Regions from separate parts of the Streptomyces sp. NPDC050121 genome, predicted to be linked through region 1. Evidence: riboswitches for the same ligand, from Rfam matches in the RefSeq annotation. Region 1 holds a riboswitch; each other region holds the start of a gene.

Evidence for each region. Region 1 has a riboswitch for cyclic di-AMP ahead of ACIBTS_RS26470 (NlpC/P60 family protein). Riboswitches for the same ligand answer to the same signal wherever they lie in the genome.
Region 2: another riboswitch for cyclic di-AMP. It lies ahead of ACIBTS_RS31960 (transglycosylase family protein); the one in region 1 lies ahead of ACIBTS_RS26470 (NlpC/P60 family protein).
Region 3: another riboswitch for cyclic di-AMP. It lies ahead of ACIBTS_RS28905 (M23 family metallopeptidase); the one in region 1 lies ahead of ACIBTS_RS26470 (NlpC/P60 family protein).
Region 4: another riboswitch for cyclic di-AMP. It lies ahead of ACIBTS_RS29375 (transglycosylase SLT domain-containing protein); the one in region 1 lies ahead of ACIBTS_RS26470 (NlpC/P60 family protein).

What each region holds. Positions count from the first base shown of each region.
Region 1 is NZ_JBITJV010000018.1:137,233-141,437, reverse strand. It holds gene ACIBTS_RS26475 (tellurite resistance/C4-dicarboxylate transporter family protein) at 1-191, opposite strand, end outside; gene ACIBTS_RS26470 (NlpC/P60 family protein) at 933-2,099, opposite strand; cyclic di-AMP (ydaO/yuaA leader) riboswitch at 2,107-2,272, opposite strand; gene pcrA (DNA helicase PcrA) at 2,527-4,205, shown strand, end outside.
Region 2 is NZ_JBITJV010000025.1:99,094-103,298, forward strand. It holds gene ACIBTS_RS31950 (cytochrome P450) at 1-813, shown strand, start outside; gene ACIBTS_RS31955 (transglycosylase family protein) at 1,037-2,134, shown strand; cyclic di-AMP (ydaO/yuaA leader) riboswitch at 2,339-2,509, shown strand; gene ACIBTS_RS31960 (transglycosylase family protein) at 2,513-3,208, shown strand; gene eno (phosphopyruvate hydratase) at 3,733-4,205, shown strand, end outside.
Region 3 is NZ_JBITJV010000021.1:126,517-130,721, forward strand. It holds gene ACIBTS_RS28895 (pitrilysin family protein) at 1-780, shown strand, start outside; gene ACIBTS_RS28900 (M16 family metallopeptidase) at 777-2,165, shown strand; cyclic di-AMP (ydaO/yuaA leader) riboswitch at 2,388-2,553, shown strand; gene ACIBTS_RS28905 (M23 family metallopeptidase) at 2,568-3,311, shown strand; gene ACIBTS_RS28910 (GntR family transcriptional regulator) at 3,500-4,195, shown strand.
Region 4 is NZ_JBITJV010000022.1:52,538-56,742, reverse strand. It holds gene ACIBTS_RS29385 (outer membrane lipoprotein carrier protein LolA) at 1-156, opposite strand, end outside; gene ACIBTS_RS29380 (polyprenyl synthetase family protein) at 1,028-2,038, opposite strand; cyclic di-AMP (ydaO/yuaA leader) riboswitch at 2,552-2,753, shown strand; gene ACIBTS_RS29375 (transglycosylase SLT domain-containing protein) at 2,757-3,239, shown strand; gene ACIBTS_RS29370 (HAD family hydrolase) at 3,452-4,205, opposite strand, start outside.

The DNA.
Region 1 (4,205 bases):
GCCCACGCGACGCCCGCCATCGCCAGAGTGACGCGGGACAGCACGTCGTATCCCGTGAGGTGCAGGCCGACCGACATGATCCCGGTCGCCATCACCGCGGACCCGGCCGTCGGCGGCCTCCGCGCCCACCAGAGGCGGAGAGCGGAGCCGGGAGAGGGCGCGGGCGAGGGACGAGCCGAGGAGCCGGGCATGCGCCCGATGCTAAGGAGCACGACACAGCCCACGAGTGGGGCACGCGCGCGGGCGACCAGAAATACGCGCGGGGTGCAGGCGCGGGGGAGGGGCGCGCGGGCAGCCCCTGCGCGCGGGGTGCCCAGGGGCGCGCCAGGGGTGGTGGTGAGCGCAGAGTGAGAACTGGCAGGAGGGAGGAGGACTGGGCCTGGGGCGAGGACTGGGGCTGGGCGGGGCCTGGTGGGGTGGGCGCGCAGAGCACGGGCTCGTGCGGCGGGTCATGGGCGCCGTGCAGGGCGTGGAGCGGGGCCCGCGGGGCTGAGCGGGGTTTGAGCGGGAGCGGCGGCGGGCGATTGCGCCGGCGCGGGGCGCGCCACGCGGCCGCTCAGCGCGGCCCGCGCCACGTCGCTGGAGACGAAGCGCACCGCCCGCTCTCGCCTCCGCCTCCGTCCCCGCGAACGAACCCCACGCGCGCGTGCCCGTTACGCAGCCCACGCGCGCGTGCCCGTTACGCAGCCCACGCGCGCGTGCCCGTTACGCAGCCCACGCGCGCGTGCCCGTTACGCAGCCCCCCGTGTGCCCGCTGCTGCGTGCCTGCTACGGCGTTCCCCCGCGTCTGCCTGCCATGAAGCGCACGCGTGCGCGTCCGCCGTGAGGCTCGCGCGTGTGCGTCCGAAGTGAAGCTCGCGCGTGTGTGTCCGCCGTGCGGGTCACGCGCGCGTGGGCCATCGGAGTCGGCCTGCCCGTGCGTGTGTGTGCGCTCAAGCCGGGCGCACCACGCTGTGGATGCCCGACTCGCCGTCGTAGTAGATCGACTCCTCGCGGACGTAGGCGCCGGGCTTCGGGGCGTGGATCATCATGCCGTTGCCTATGTAGACGCCGACGTGGCTGACGTCGTCGTAGAAGAAGACCAGGTCGCCGGGCTGGGCGTCGGCGAGGGAGACGGTGGTGCCGGCGTTCACCTGGTCGTAGGTGGTGCGCGGGAGGGTGACGCCGGCGGCCTTCCAGGCGGCCTGGGTGAGGCCGGAGCAGTCGTAGGAGTCGGGGCCCGTGGCACCCCAGACGTACGGCTTGCCGATCTGCGCGCGGGCGAAGGCGAGCGCCTTCTCGGCCTTGGTGGCGTACGAGGAGTCCCCGGGGGAGGTGGACGAGGAGCCGGTCCCGGTGTCTGTGTTCGACGAGCCCGTGCCGCTCTCCTGCTGAGCCGCGGCCTGGTCCGCGGCCTGCTGCCGGGCGAGTTCCGCCGCCTGCCGGGCGGCCTCCTCCCGCTTCTGCTTCTCGATCGCCGCGAGGCGGGCCTTCTCCTGTGCCGTCAGCCGGGACAGCAGCTCGCGCGCGTCGCCGAGCTTCTTCTGGACGGTGGCCTTGGCGGTCTTCAGGTCGCTCTGCGTGTCGGTCAGCGACGCGAGGATCTCCGCGGCCTCCCGGCGTTTGCGCATCGTCGCCGACTGCTCGGTGACGAAGTCGTCGACCGCACCCTTCTGGCGGTCGGTCAGCCGGCTCATCAGCTGGTTCTGGTCGAAGTAGTCCTGCGGGGTGTCCGCGAGCAGGAAGGTCGCCGTGTCGGGCGCGGAGGCGCCGGTGCGGTACTGGGCCGCGGCATAGGAACCCAGCTCCTGCCGCGCCTCGTTGAGCTTCTGGGTGCGCTGCGCGACGTCGTCGAGGAGGCCGTCGACCTGCTTGCGCTGCTTGGTCGTCTTCTCCTTGGCGGCGTTGTACTTCTCGGTCGCCGACTCCGCCTGGCGATAGAGGTCGTCGACCTTCTTCTCGACCTCCTCCAGGCTCGGCTTGCCATCGTCCGGCGGGGCGGCGTTCGCCGTCTGGGAGAGCAGGGCCACGGACGTCAGGGCGGCGGTGGCGAGGGCGGGCGTGCGGATGCCTGCCACGCGCGGGCCCGCGGAGCGCGGCTTGCGGTGCTGCGACGCCAAGGGAGGCGACTCCTTCCAGTGCTCCGCCTACCGGGTTAGCTGTCGGGTTCGGGCGGGTAGATCATCGGAAGGGTTGCCCTACGGCCGCCTCCCCGAGAGGGAGTTGGGCCGATTCACCCCAGGGTTTCGGTGGGTCCCCGGCTCCGGCTGGCGCGAGCGGGCGCGTCGGACTCGGCGGAGGCCGCGCGGCCCGGCGGGGTTCGCCGGTGGGGGTCGTACGGCCTGTCCGGCACCGTAGCCAACTCGTGTGGCCCGTGTGAAGGTTGATGGGTGATATGTCCGATACATTTTCGTGACCTCGGGCTGTGATCTCGTGCTTCGGCCACGTCGGTCGCGGATCGTGACGGCCGCCTGCCGGAGGGTGAGTGGGGGAGATGTTCCGGGAGGGCGGCCGGTTGTCAGTGGCGCCCCCTAGACTCGGAGAGCGATGAGCAGCCTCTTTGACGACAGCTTCCTGGCGGACCTCCAGGGCCCCCGCGCCCACGAGGACGAACCCCCGCCGCCGCCCGAGGACGATCACGGACCGGAGTCGGTTCCCGACGATCTGTTCGGCGGGAAGTTCGACGTGCCTCCGGACCGGGACGCCTACTACCGCGGCGGCGCCCCGCGCCCGGCGCTGGACGCGGCGGCGCTCCTGGAGGGGCTGAACGACAACCAGCGTGCGGCGGTCGTCCACGCCGGCACCCCGCTGCTCATCGTGGCCGGCGCCGGCTCCGGCAAGACGCGTGTGCTCACCCACCGCATCGCCCACCTGCTCGCCGAGCGCAACGTGCACCCGGGGCAGATCCTCGCGATCACCTTCACCAACAAGGCCGCGGGCGAGATGAAGGAGCGCGTCGAGCAGCTCGTCGGCCCGCGCGCGAACGCGATGTGGGTGATGACGTTCCACAGCGCGTGCGTGCGCATCCTGCGCCGCGAGAGCAAGAAGCTCGGCTTCACGTCGTCGTTCTCGATCTACGACGCCGCAGACTCCAAGCGCCTGATGGCCCTGGTCTGCCGTGACCTGGACCTCGACCCCAAGCGCTACCCGCCCAAGTCCTTCAGCGCCAAGATCAGCAACCTCAAGAACGAGCTGATCGACGAGGAGGACTTCGCCGCCCAGGCCGCTGGGGGCACCTCCCAGGCTATTGGCTCTGGGGGAGGCTTCGAGGAGACCCTCGCCCAGGCCTACGCCATGTACCAGTCGCGGCTGCGCGAGGCGAACGCCCTCGACTTCGACGACCTGATCATGACGACGGTCAACCTGCTGCGCGCCTTCCCGGACGTCGCAGAGCACTACCGCCGCCGCTTCCGCCACGTCCTCGTCGACGAGTACCAGGACACCAACCACGCCCAGTACGCCCTGGTCAGGGAGCTGGTCGGCACCTCCGAGCACCCTGCCGACGTCCCCCCGAACGAGTACGACGTGCCGCCCGCCGAGCTCTGCGTCGTCGGTGACGCCGACCAGTCGATCTACGCCTTCCGGGGCGCGACGATCCGCAACATCCTCCAGTTCGAGGAGGACTACGCGGACGCGACGACGATCCTGCTGGAGCAGAACTACCGCTCCACGCAGACCATCCTGTCCGCCGCCAACGCGGTCATCGAGCGCAACGAGTCCCGCCGCCCCAAGAACCTGTGGACCAACGCGGGCGCGGGCGCGCGCATCACCGGCTACGTCGCCGACACCGAGCACGACGAGGCGCAGTTCGTCGCCGACGAGATAGACCGACTGACGGACGCGGGCGACGCGAAGGCCGGTGACGTCGCCGTCTTCTACCGCACCAACGCCCAGTCCCGTGTCTTCGAAGAGATCTTCATCCGGGTCGGCCTGCCCTACAAGGTCGTCGGCGGCGTCCGCTTCTACGAGCGCAAGGAGGTCCGGGACGTCCTGGCCTACCTGCGGGTGCTGGCCAACCCCGAGGACTCGGTGCCGCTGCGCCGGATCCTCAACGTGCCCAAGCGCGGCATCGGCGAGCGCGCCGAGGCGATGATCGACGCCCTGTCCCAGCGCGAGAAGATCAGCTTCCCGCAGGCGCTGCAGCGCGTCGACGAGGCCTATGGCATGGCCTCGCGGTCGACGAACGCCGTGAAGCGGTTCAACGCGCTGATGGACGAGCTCCGTAC
Region 2 (4,205 bases), on a different contig from region 1:
CTGCTGGGCGTTCCCCGCGAGGACCAGGACGACTTCCGCGACTGGGCGGGGATGATGATCCGGCACGGCGGCGGGCCCCGCGGCGGGGTCGCGCGGTCGGTGAAGAAGATGCGCGGCTACCTGCTGGAGCTGATCCACCGCAAGCGCGCCGAGCTCCCCGCCGACCCGGCCCCCGGCGAGGACCTCATCTCGGGCCTGATCCGCGCCTCCGACCACGGTGAGCACCTCACCGAGAACGAGGCCGCGGCCATGGCCTTCATCCTTCTCTTCGCCGGCTTCGAGACCACCGTCAACCTGATCGGCAACGGCCTCCACGCCCTGCTTTCCCACCCGGAGCAGCGGGCGCGGTTGCAGGCATCCCTCGCGTCCGGGCAGCGGGACCTGCTGGAGACCGGCGTGGAGGAACTCCTGCGCTACGACGGTCCCGTGGAGCTCGCCACCTGGCGGTTCGCGACCGAGCCACTCAGCATCGGCGGGCAGGACATCGCGCCCGGCGACCCCGTGCTCGTCGTCCTGGCGGCCGCCGACCGCGACCCGGCCCGCTTCACGGACCCCGACACGCTCGATCTCTCCCGCCGTGACAACCAGCATCTCGGCTACGGCCACGGCATCCACTACTGCCTGGGGGCCCCGCTGGCCCGGCTGGAGGGACAGACGGCGCTGGCCACGCTCCTGACCCGGCTGCCCGACCTTCGACCGGCCGTGGATCCGGCGGACTTGAGGTGGCGTGGCGGGCTCATCATGCGGGGCCTGCGGACCTTGCCGGTGGAGTTCACGCCTGTGCACGGCGAGGGCAATCCGACCGCACTCTGAGCGCACTCTGGGCGCACTCTGGGCGCATTCCTGATCGCACGTCAGCCGGAGTGTGACCATTCGGGGAAGTGAAGGTGAGCGATCCTCAAGTCTGTGATCTTCACGTGATCTGCGCGGCATTAACTTGTGACAAGTGATCGTCTGCCGATACGTTCACTCGTCAGCGCGACGCGTCAGTCTCACCCGCCGCGCTGGTACTGCTGTCCAGAGAAAGGCCCCTCGCATGCTCTCCGGGAACGGTCGACACCGTCGCCCCCGCCAGGCCCCGGCGCTGCTCGTCGCGGCCGGAGTGACGGGCTCCGCCATCGCCATCCCGCTGCTCGCCGCCTCGGGCGCGAGTGCCGCCGACGGCACGGTGTGGGACAAGGTGGCGCAGTGCGAGACCGGCGGCTCGTGGAGCGCCGACAAGGGCGACGGCGAGTACGGCGGCCTGAGTCTCACCCAGAAGCAGTGGGAGACGTACGGGGGGCTCGACTATGCGACGCGCCCCGACCTGGCCAGCCGCAACCAGCAGATCGCGGTGGCGCAGAAACTGCTCGCGGCCGAGAACATCGGCGCCTGGGGCACCTGTGGGCTGACCTCCGGGCTCACCCGGGCGAACGGCGCGCTGAACGTGGACACCGGCGTGGCGGACGACTCGTCCGACTCGTCGGCCTCCTCCGGATTGTCCGACCTGTCCAGGGGGCTGTCGGGGTCGTCGGGATCGTCCGGCTCCACGGGTTCCTCGAACTCTTCGGGCAGCGGTGACGGTTCGACCGGTTCGACTGGTTCCTCCGGCTCGTCCGGCTCGTCTGGGTCGTCTGACTCGTCCGGCAATTCATCGAGTTCACCCTCCGCGTCGCCTTCGTCCCCTTCGTCCCCCTCGTCCTCTTCCTCCACCGGTGCGGGCGGCTCCACCGGCGCCGGCGCGTCCGACGGCTCCGGCGGCCAGGGTGACGCGCAGGCGACCGGCGGCTCACCCGCCGGGGCCCCGGAAGCGGACGATCCGGACAAGTCGGTCCAGGATGCGGGCTCTTGGAGCCTCGTCGACACCGGCTCCCTCGGCTCGGGCCGACACCGCGGCGCCACCGCCGAGGAGAACACGACCAAGAGCGCCGCCGCCGACCGTGCCGCCGCCGTCGACGGCGCCACGACCGCCTCCGCCGGCCGGCACGCCGCGGCCACCTACGTCGTCCAGGAGGGCGACTCGCTCGCCTCCATCGCCGACTCCCTTGGCCTCGACGGCGGATGGCGCGCCCTCTATGCCGAGAACAAGGGCCTCATCGGCGCCGACCCGAGCGACATCGTCCCCGGTCAGACCCTCGACACAGGGGTTGAATAGGGCGCAAAACCCAAGAAAAACAGCGGGAGTTCACGTCATACTTCGCGCCGAATGTCCGGTTTGGTGAAAGTGTGGGATGAGTCTCAGAAGCCCTGATCGTCTTTGAAATTCCGCGGATCGCGTGTCTACGGTCGTCCCGCTCGGCAACCCGAGCCCCGGCCGTCGCAACGCCGAATCCTGCCAGTGGCAGCCCGGGAACAGTCGTCGCGTCAAGCGCCGTAGGCAGGAGCGGGGGACCCAAGGTAAGCGCCGCACCGGGCAGTTGACCGGAGCGGCTTGGGGTGAAGCCGCGCCTCGTGAAAGCGAGAGCGTGGCCGGGCAACTCAACCGGCCCGAACCCGACAGCTCACCTCGCAGGCGTCGGTGAGGGGATCCACCATGCTGTTTTCGGGCAAGGGCAAGCACCGTCGTCCGTCCAAGGCCACCCGCGTCGCCGCGCTGGCCGGCGTCACCGGCGTCGCCATCGCCGCCCCGCTGATGGCGGCAGGCAACGCCTCCGCCGCCACCGCCTCCGAGTGGGACGCGGTCGCCCAGTGCGAGTCCGGCGGCAACTGGTCCATCAACACCGGCAACGGCTACTACGGCGGCCTGCAGTTCTCCGCCTCCACCTGGGCCGCCTACGGCGGTACGCAGTACGCCGCGCAGGCCAACCAGGCCTCCAAGTCGCAGCAGATCGCCGTCGCCGAGAAGGTCCTCGCCTCCCAGGGCAAGGGCGCCTGGCCGGTCTGCGGCACGGGCCTGTCCGGCGCCGCCTACAACGGCAGCAGCTCCTCCGGCTCGTCGAGCAGCACCGGCGGCTCCGGCTCCAGCAGCGCCGGCACCCGCTCGACCGGGAACCAGAGCGCCTCCCGCTCCACCGACCGCCCGGCCGCCTCCAAGACGGTCACCACGCCGACCGGCAAGAAGGTCAAGAAGGGCGACGGCGAGTACAAGGTCGTCAAGGGCGACACCCTCAGCTCCATAGCCGAGAAGCACAAGGTCAAGGGCGGCTGGCAGAAGCTGTTCCAGCTGAACAAGGACATCGTCGCGGACGCCGACCTCATCTACCCGGGTCAGCAGCTGCACCTGAAGTGATCCCCGGCTCCCAGAGCGGACCCAGAGAAGCCACAGCACCCTCACATCCGAGGTCGGCACACTGAAGACCTCGTGAGGGTCACCCCCCGTCCCCACGGGCTCCCCGCTCCGGTGCGTGTTCCCCCGTACGCACCGGAGCGGGGTTTCTCTTTGCCCGCTCGCCTCGCCCTCGTTCGCCGCGCCCTCGTTCGCCTCGCCCCCGTTCGGCTCGCTGCCGCTCGGCTCGCCCCTGTTCGGCTCGCTGCCGTTCGCCTCGCCCCTGTTCGGCTCGCTGCCGTTCGCCTCGCCCCTGTTCGGCTCGCTGCCGCTCGGCTCGCTGCCCTCTCTCCCCGCCGCCCGTTTGCCTCGCGCGCTTTCTTCGCCTGTTTGTCACCCGCTCTTTGTTCCGAGCGGGAACAATGTGTACGGTCAGTTCGTCCACAGGGCGGTCGGTCGGCTGCCGACGCCCGTCGGGCGGTTAGGCTCTAGTCGCAAGGCCCACGGGCCCCGCACTCTCAGCGTCACATCCCAAGAAGGAGATGCTCGTGCCGTCCATCGACGTCGTCGTAGCCCGGGAAATCCTCGACTCGCGAGGGAACCCCACCGTCGAGGTCGAGGTCGGCCTCGACGACGGCAGCACCGGTCGTGCCGCCGTCCCGTCCGGCGCCTCCACCGGCGCCTTCGAGGCCATCGAGCTGCGCGACGGTGACCCGAACCGCTACCAGGGCAAGGGTGTCGAGAAGGCCGTCCTCGCCGTCATCGAGCAGATCGGCCCGGAGCTCGTCGGCTACGACGCCACCGAGCAGCGTCTGATCGACCAGGCCATGTTCGACCTGGACGCCACCGACAACAAGGGCTCGCTCGGCGCCAACGCCATCCTCGGCGTCTCCCTCGCCGTCGCCCACGCCGCCTCCGAGGCCAGCGACCTCCCGCTCTTCCGCTACCTGGGCGGCCCCAACGCGCACCTGCTGCCGGTGCCGATGATGAACATCCTGAACGGCGGCTCGCACGCCGACTC
Region 3 (4,205 bases), on a different contig from region 1:
GCGCGCGCGTTCTTCCGGACGTACTACGCGCCCAACAACGCGGTCCTGTCCGTGGTCGGCGACATCGACCCCGAGGAGACCCTCGCCTGGGTCGAGAAGTACTTCGGCTCCATCCCCGGCCACGACGGCAAGCCCGAGCCCCGCGACGGCTCGCTGCCCGACGTCATCGGCGAGCAGTTGCGCGAGATCGTCGAGGAGGAGGTGCCGGCCCGCGCCCTGATGGCCGCCTACCGCCTGCCCGAGGACGGCACGCGCGCGTGCGACGCCGTCGACCTGGCGCTCACCATCCTGGGCGGCGGCGAGTCCTCCCGCCTGTACAACCGGCTCGTGCGCCGCGACCGTACGGCTGTGGCGGCCGGCTTCGGCCTGCTGCGGCTCGCCGGCGCGCCCTCCCTGGGCTGGCTGGACGTGAAGACGTCCGGTGACGTCGAGGTGCCCGTCATCGAGACCGCCATCGACGAGGAGCTCGCCCGGTTCGCCGAGGAGGGCCCCACGGCCGAGGAAATGGAGCGCGCCCAGGCCCAGTTGGAGCGCGAGTGGCTCGACCGGCTCGGCACGGTCGCCGGCCGCGCCGACGAACTGTGCCGCTACGCCGTCCTGTTCGGCGACCCGCAGCTCGCCCTGACCGCCGTCCAGCGGGTGCTGGACGTGACGTCCGAGGAGGTGCAGGAGGTCGCCAAGGCCCGCCTGCGCCCCGACAACCGCGCGGTGCTCGTCTACGAGCCGACCGCCGCCGAAGCCCCCGCCGACCAGGACGAGAACGAGGAGGCGGCCCGGTGACCGAGCTCGCCACGATGGACTTCCACCCCCAGCCCGCGGCGGGCGAGGCCAAGCCGTGGGCGTTCCCGGCGCCCGACCGCGCAGCGCTGGCCAACGGCCTGACCGTGCTGCACTGCCATCGCCCCGGCCAGCAGGTCGTCGCCGTCGAGATCCTCCTCGACGCGCCCCTGGACGCCGAACCGGCCGGCCTCGACGGCGTCGCCACGATCATGGCGCGCGCCTTCTCCGAGGGCACCGACAAGCACTCCGCCGAGGAGTTCGCCGCCGAACTGGAGCGCTGCGGCGCCACCCTGGACGCGCACGCCGACCACCCCGGCGTCCGCCTCAGCCTCGAAGTGCCGGCCTCGCGCCTGCCCAAGGGCCTCGGTCTGCTCGCCGACGCCCTCAGGGCGCCCGCGTTCGCCGACAGCGAGGTCGAGCGTCTCGTCCGCAACCGCCTGGACGAGATCCCGCACGAGCTCGCCAACCCCTCGCGGCGCGCCGCCAAGGAGCTCTCCAGGGAGCTGTTCCCGGCCACCGCGCGCATGTCGCGCCCGCGCCAGGGCACCGTGGAGACGGTCGAGAAGATCGACTCCGCCGCCGTGCGCGCGTTCTACGAGAGGCATGTGCGCCCCGCAACGGCCACCGCCGTGGTCGTCGGCGACCTCACCGGCGTGGACCTGGACGCCCTCCTCGGCGACACCCTGGGCGCCTGGACGGGCTCCTCGGCCCAGCCGCGGCCGGTGCCGCCGGTCACCGCCGACGACACCGGCAGGGTCGTCATCGTGGACCGCCCCGGCGCCGTCCAGACGCAGCTGCTGATCGGCCGGATCGGCGCCGACCGGCACGACCGCGTGTGGCCCGCGCAGGTGCTCGGCACGTACTGCCTCGGCGGCACCCTCACCTCCCGCCTGGACCGCGTCCTGCGCGAGGAGAAGGGCTACACCTACGGTGTTCGCGCCTTCGGGCAGGTCCTGCGGTCCGCGCCGGACGGCTCTGGCGCCGCGATGCTCGCCATCAGCGGCTCCGTGGACACCCCGAACACCGGTCCCGCCCTGGAGGACCTCTGGAAGGTGCTGCGCACCCTCGCCGAGGGCGGCCTGACCGACGCCGAGCGTGACGTCGCCGTGCAGAACCTGGTCGGGGTGGCGCCGCTGAAGTTCGAGACCGCCGCGGCCGTCGCGGGCACGCTGGCCGACCAGGTCGAGCAGCACCTGCCCGACGACTACCAGGCGACGCTGTACCAGCAGCTCGCCGCGACCGGCACCGTGGAGGCCACCGCGGCGGCCGTGAACGCCTTCCCGGTGGACCGGCTGGTGACCGTCCTGGTCGGTGACGCGGCCCGGATCAAGGAGCCGGTGGAGGCCCTCGGCATCGGCGCGGTGAAGGTCGTGTCCGCCGAGTAGGCGGACCGGCGGGCGCGGTGGCCGCGCCAACGGCACGCGCACGCAGGGGCCCTGGCCGACGGAAACGTCATCAGGGCCTCTGCGTGTCCGAATTGAGGCGGAGGTTGCCTGTCTGCCCTGTGGCATGCGCTACAAAAACCGGGATTCGTTTGAGGATTGAAACCCGTCCCGCTTAGCTTCGTCCGGGCTGTTCGTCAGGCAGTGCGCCGCAGCCGCGGCAGCGGACAGTCATCGCCGAGTCCCCGTACGGCGCGAGCCAGGGGAGCCGGGGACCCACGTGAAGTCCCTGGGGTGAATCGGACGCCCGCGCGAGCCGCGAGGGGGTCCGTAGGAGACCTTCCTGCTCCGAACCCGTCAGCTAACCCGGTAGGCGAGAGGGAAGGAAAGGACACCCCCCACTTCATGGCGTTCACCTGCGCCACCGGGAAGCACCGTCGGCCCAGCCGGATGCAGCGCACCACCGCGCGCGCCGCGGGCGTCGCGGCGCTCACCACCACCGGTGTCATGGCCACCGTCGCCTCCGCCCCGGCCTTCGCCGCCGAGCCCACCCCCGAGCAGACCGGGCTGATCCCCGTCGTCACCGCCGGCGAGGCCGTCGCCGACCAGATCGACGACCAGGTCGCCGTGCAGAAGAAGGCCGCCTACGAGCAGGCCGCACGTGAGGCGGCCGCCAAGAAGGCCGTCGAGGAGCGCGAGGCACGCGTGCGTGCCGCCCGTGAGGCCGAGCGCAAGCGGCTCAACGCCTTCGTGCTGCCGATCACGGGTTCCTACGTCTCCACCGGCTACCACGCCAGCAGTTCGCTGTGGTCCTCCGGCAGTCACACCGGCATCGACTTCCACGCCGCGACCGGCACCACGGTGCACGCGGTCGGCCTGGGCACCGTCGTCGAGGCCGGCTGGGGCGGGTCGTACGGCAACCAGGTGGTCATCAAGATGAACGACGGCACGTACACCCAGTACGGGCACCTGTCGTCCATCGGCGTCTCGGTGGGCCAGCAGGTCACTCCCGGCCAGCAGATCGGCCTGTCCGGCGCGACCGGCAACGTCACCGGTCCGCATCTGCACTTCGAGGCCCGCACCACGGCGGAGTACGGCTCGGACATCGACCCGGTCGCCTACCTCCGCCAGCACGGTGTGAACGTCTGACGGCGCACGGCGACAGATCGTCCAGCCCCGGCCCTCCCGGCCGGGGCTTTCGCCGTTTTCGATGCCCTGCTGTCCAAAAAATATCCATGGATTCCGGCCCGCCATCGGAAATTCCCGCTCATTGCAATAGAGTCACGGAACACACGTCAATCGTCGACGTTTCACGGGGATTAAGGCGGAGGTCCGTCATGCGTATTCCGGCGCACTCGGTGTGCACGGCCGTCCGGGACGACATCGTCTCGGGTGTCTACGAGCGCGGCAGCCGCCTCACCGAGGAACTCCTCGCCCGCCGCTACGGCGTTTCCCGCGTCCCCGTCCGGGAGGCGCTGCGCACGCTGGAGGCCGAGGGCTTCGTCGTGACGCGGCGGCACGCGGGCGCGTGCGTCGCGGAGCCGACCGAGCAGGAGGCCGCGGACGTGCTGGAGATGCGCATGCTCCTGGAGCCGCTCGGCGCCGCCCGGGCCGCCCAGCGGCGCACGGAGGCCCATCTGAAGGTGCTGCGCGGCCTCGTCCGGCTGGGCCAGGAGCGGGCCAGGAGGGGCAGCAGCGAGGATCTGCGCTCCCTGGGCGGCTGGTTCCACGAGACGCTCGCCCAGTCCTCCGGAAGCCATGCCCTGACGTCGATGCTCACCCAGCTGCGCCACAAGATCGCCTGGATGTACGCGGTGGAGGCGCCGGCCAACCCGGTGGAGTCCTGGGCCGAGCACGGGGCGATCGTGGACGCGGTGGCGCGCGGCGACCATGAGCGCGCGCGGGCGATCACGGCGCTGCACACCGAGCGCACGACGGCCGCGCACCGACTGCGCTTTTCCGGCGGACCGGAGCGCATCGACCGTGTGAGGACTTCGCAACCTCCCGTAAACATGACAAGCGTGCGGCATTAACACGAGAGCC
Region 4 (4,205 bases), on a different contig from region 1:
TGCCGGGACCAGCCCGATCGTCGCCGCGGCGACACCGATCACGGTGACCGGGACGACGTACCGCACGGCCTTGCGCCGGCCGGCGCGCAGGTCGTCGGCCTCCCCGCTGTTCGGCTCCCCGCCGGTCAGGGTGTCGTCGGATGCCTTCGGTGCCATGTGTGCCTTACCTCCGTCGTCGGCGGCGGCTGGTCATCTCACGCTGAACGCCCCACCCAAGCCGCCATTCTCACCCGAATCGGTGAGGAGTGGTGTTTTCTCGTAGTCCCCATCTGACCAAATCGCCCACCCGAAAACGTCAACCCGAGGGCTCAACTCCGCGTACGCCTGCGGTATGACACGAAAGCAAGGAAAGGCCAACCGACCCGTAGGGGTCCCTCCGGAAGACGACACCTTCCCCTAGGGACACAGGGGTTGGAGGGTGCAGGCGAGGAAGGGTCGCGGGGCTCGCGGTGAGGACGAGTGGTGCGGGGGGGGCGGGGCGAGGGGCGAGCGGTGTGGGGGGTGCGGGGCGAGGGGCGAGGGGTGAGGGGGGCGAGGGGCGTGGGGGCCGGGGTGAGGGGCGAGCGGCGTGGGGGGGGTGCGCGGGGTCTGAGGGGGTGCGGGCCCTGAGGGGGTGCGGGCCCTGAGGGGGTGCGGGCCCTGAGGGGTGCCGGGCCTGAGGGGTGCCGGGCCGAAGCGGAGTGCGGCACCTGAGAGGGGGCCGGGCCGGAGGCGATCGCCGGACCTGCGCGGGTGCCGGACCGGAGGAGGGTGCGGCACCGGAGAGGTCGCCGGATCGCAGGGGGTGCCGAACCGGACGGGGGGTGCTGAACCGGACGGGGGGTGCTGAACCGGACGGGGGGTGCTGAACCGGACGGGGGGTGCCGAACCGGAGGCGATCGCCGGGCCGAAGCGGGGTGCCGGACCGGAACGGGGTACCGGACCGGAACGGCGCCGGACCGCAGGCGGCGTGCCGGGCCGCAGGCGGGTGCTAGCGGCGGGGCGGCGTGCCGGGCCGGAGGTGGGTGCTAGCGGCGGGGCGGAGGGGTCAGCCGGCTCGGTGGACCACCGCGTCGCACAGTTCCATCAGCGCCGCCTTCGCGCCGCACTCCCGCAGTGGCGCGAGCGCGGACCGCGCGTCCTTGGCGTACCGCACGGTGTCCCGGCGGGCCTGCTCCAGCGCGGGGTGCACGCGGAGCGCCTCCAGGGCCTCGGCGAGCCGGGCGTCGTCGCTCAGGTCGGAGTCCAGCAGCTCGCACAGGGCGATGTCCTCGGGCAGCGACAGGCGCGCCGCCCGCTCTCGCAGCCGTAGCACGGGCAGCGTGGGAACGCCCTCACGAAGATCCGTCCCCGGCGTCTTGCCCGACTCGTGCGAGTCGGACGCGATGTCCAGGACGTCGTCGGCCAGCTGGAAGGCGACGCCCAGCCGCTCGCCGTACTGCGTGAGCACGTCGACGACCGTCTCGTCGGCGCCCGACATCATTGCCCCGAACCGGCAGGCCACCGCCACCAGCGAGCCCGTCTTGCCGCCGAGCACGTCGAGGTAGTGCTCGACCGGGTCCCGTCCGTCGGTAGGACCGGCCGTCTCCAGGATCTGCCCGGTGACCAGCCGCTCGAACGCCTCGGCCTGTACCCGCACCGCCTCCGGTCCGAGGTCGGCCAGGATGTGGGAGGCGCGCGCGAAGAGGAAGTCGCCCGTGAGGACGGCGACGGAGTTCCCCCAGCGGGCGTTCGCGCTGGGCACCCCGCGGCGCACGGCGGCCTCGTCCATCACGTCGTCGTGGTACAGCGTAGCCAGGTGAGTCAGCTCCACGACCACGGCCGACGGCACGATGCCCGGCGCGTACGGGTCCCCGAACTGCGACGCGAGCACCACGAGCAGCGGCCGGAACCGCTTCCCGCCCGCCCGCACGAGATGCTGGGCGGCCTCCGTGATGAACGGAACCTCACTCTTGGTGGCCTCGAGCAAGCCTTCCTCGACAGCCGCCAATCCGGCCTGGACATCGGCTTCCAGAGCCTGGTCCCGCACGCTCAGCCCGAACGGCCCGACGACGGTCACGAGGGGTCTCCTGTCTGCTGGTGTCTACTGGCGATTACGCGGTTTGTCGATAGGTCTCTGCCATCACTCAAGTCAGCGTATCCGGTCACGTTTCGATCACCGATAGCCCCCACGGTTACAGGCCAGGCGGTATCGGATCACGCCCGATATGTTCCTGATTCAAATATATGAACTGATATTTGTAGAGTTAGCCGGAAGTAAGGACTTCCGCCCGGCAACGCCATCGACGCCGGAGTCGCCATCTCCACCCCCTCCCCACCGTCACCGACTTGGGATTTAATGCCCGATTCGCCGCACTTGTGGACGCTGGTGACTTGACTCACTCCCCCCGTCGAACCCGCCCAGCCCCGCCCGATCCGACCGTTCACGGATTCTCCACATCTCCAAGCAAGTTGAGGCTTTGCACTCACAAAGGATCAAGCGCCCCATAGGCCACAGACCAAGGTCAATATGGGTGATCTATGAATCTGCTACTTGTTTCGGACATGTGCTCTCGCATACGTTCCCGGCCTGTCGGGCGGAACGCCGAATCCTGCCGCCGCCCGTACACCCACCTAGAACGCACGGCAGGAGCGGGGGAACCAGGTAAGTCGCCGGGCCGGATGTCTCAGACATATCGGTACGGCTCGGGGTGAAGTCGCGCCCGTCAGAACGCGACCGGGCAACTCCTGCCCGAACCCGACAGCTCACCTCGCAGGCGCCGGAGAGGAAATTCGTCATGCCCGCTGCCGCTCAGCCGCGCCGCACCCGTCGTAACCGTCTCGTCCGCACGCTCACCGTCGCCGCCACCGGCGCGGCCGTGCTCGCCCTTCCGCTCCTCGGCGCGACCGGCGCCTCCGCGGCGACCCCGACCGTCGCCACCGCCACCAGCCTCGGGTACGCCAACAACCTCGACGGCTGGATCCGCGCCTCCCTCCACGTCATGGCCCAGCACGGCATCCCGGGGACGTACAACGGCATCTACCGCAACGTCATCCGCGAGTCCTCCGGCAACCCCTACGCCATCAACCTCTGGGACTCCAACGCGGCCGCGGGCATCCCGTCCAAGGGCCTGCTTCAGGTCATCGACCCGACCTTCCGCGCCTATCACGTCGCAGGCACCTCCTGGGACTCCTACGAACCGGTCGCCAACATCACCGCCGCCTGCAACTACGCGGCCGCCCGTTACGGCTCGATCGACAACGTGTTCGGCGCGTACTGACAGATCTCCGTAGGAACCCCAGCCCAGGGGCCTACGGGTCCTACAGGCCCTACAGGCCCTACAGGCCCTACAGGCTCTGCAGGCTCTGCAGGCTCTGCAGGCTCTGCAGGTCTGCAGGTCTGCAGGTCTGCAGGTCTGCAGGTCCTACGCGTCTGTGGGGTTCATTGGCCTGCGGGGTCTACGGGTCTGCGAGGTCCACGGGTCCGCGGGCCCTACGGGAACAGTCTTTCGAGGACGACGGCCACGCCGTCGTCCTCGTTCGACGTCGTCACCTCGTCGGCCACCGCCTTGAGTTCGGGGTGGGCGTTGGCCATCGCGACTCCGCGCGCGGCCCAGTCGAACATCGGGATGTCGTTGGGCATGTCCCCGAAGGCGACGGTGTCCTCGGGCCGCAGGCCCAGGTGTTCGGCGGCCAGGGCCAGGCCCGTCGCCTTGGTGATCCCGCAGGGCTGGAGCTCGACCGTGCCGGGTCCCGACATGGTGACCGTGGCGAGCGAGCCGACCGCCGCGCGGGCCGTCGCCGCCAACTCGTCGTCGGACAGGGTGGGATGGCGCAGCAGCACCTTGCTGATCGGCTCGCACCACAGATCGTCGCGCCGGTCGACACGCAGGGCGGGCAGCGTCGGGTGCGGCATCCGGTAGCCCGGCTCGATGAGCGTCAGCCCGTCCACGCCGTCCTGGTCGACGGCCGCGTACAGCTGCCCCACCTCCGCCTCGATCTTGCCGAGCGCGGTCTCGGCCAGCTCCCGGTCCAGGGTGACCGACCACAGCAGACGGTCCGCGCCGGCGTCGTACAACTGCGCGCCCTGTCCGCACACCGCGAGCCCCCTGCTGTGCAGCCGGTCGAACAGGGGGCGTACGCGGGGCGCGGGGCGTCCTGTGACCACCAGGTGGCGTGCGCCGGCGGCGGCCACCCGCGCGAGCGCGTCGAGGGACCGGTCGGAGAACGTGTCGTCGCCGCGCAGC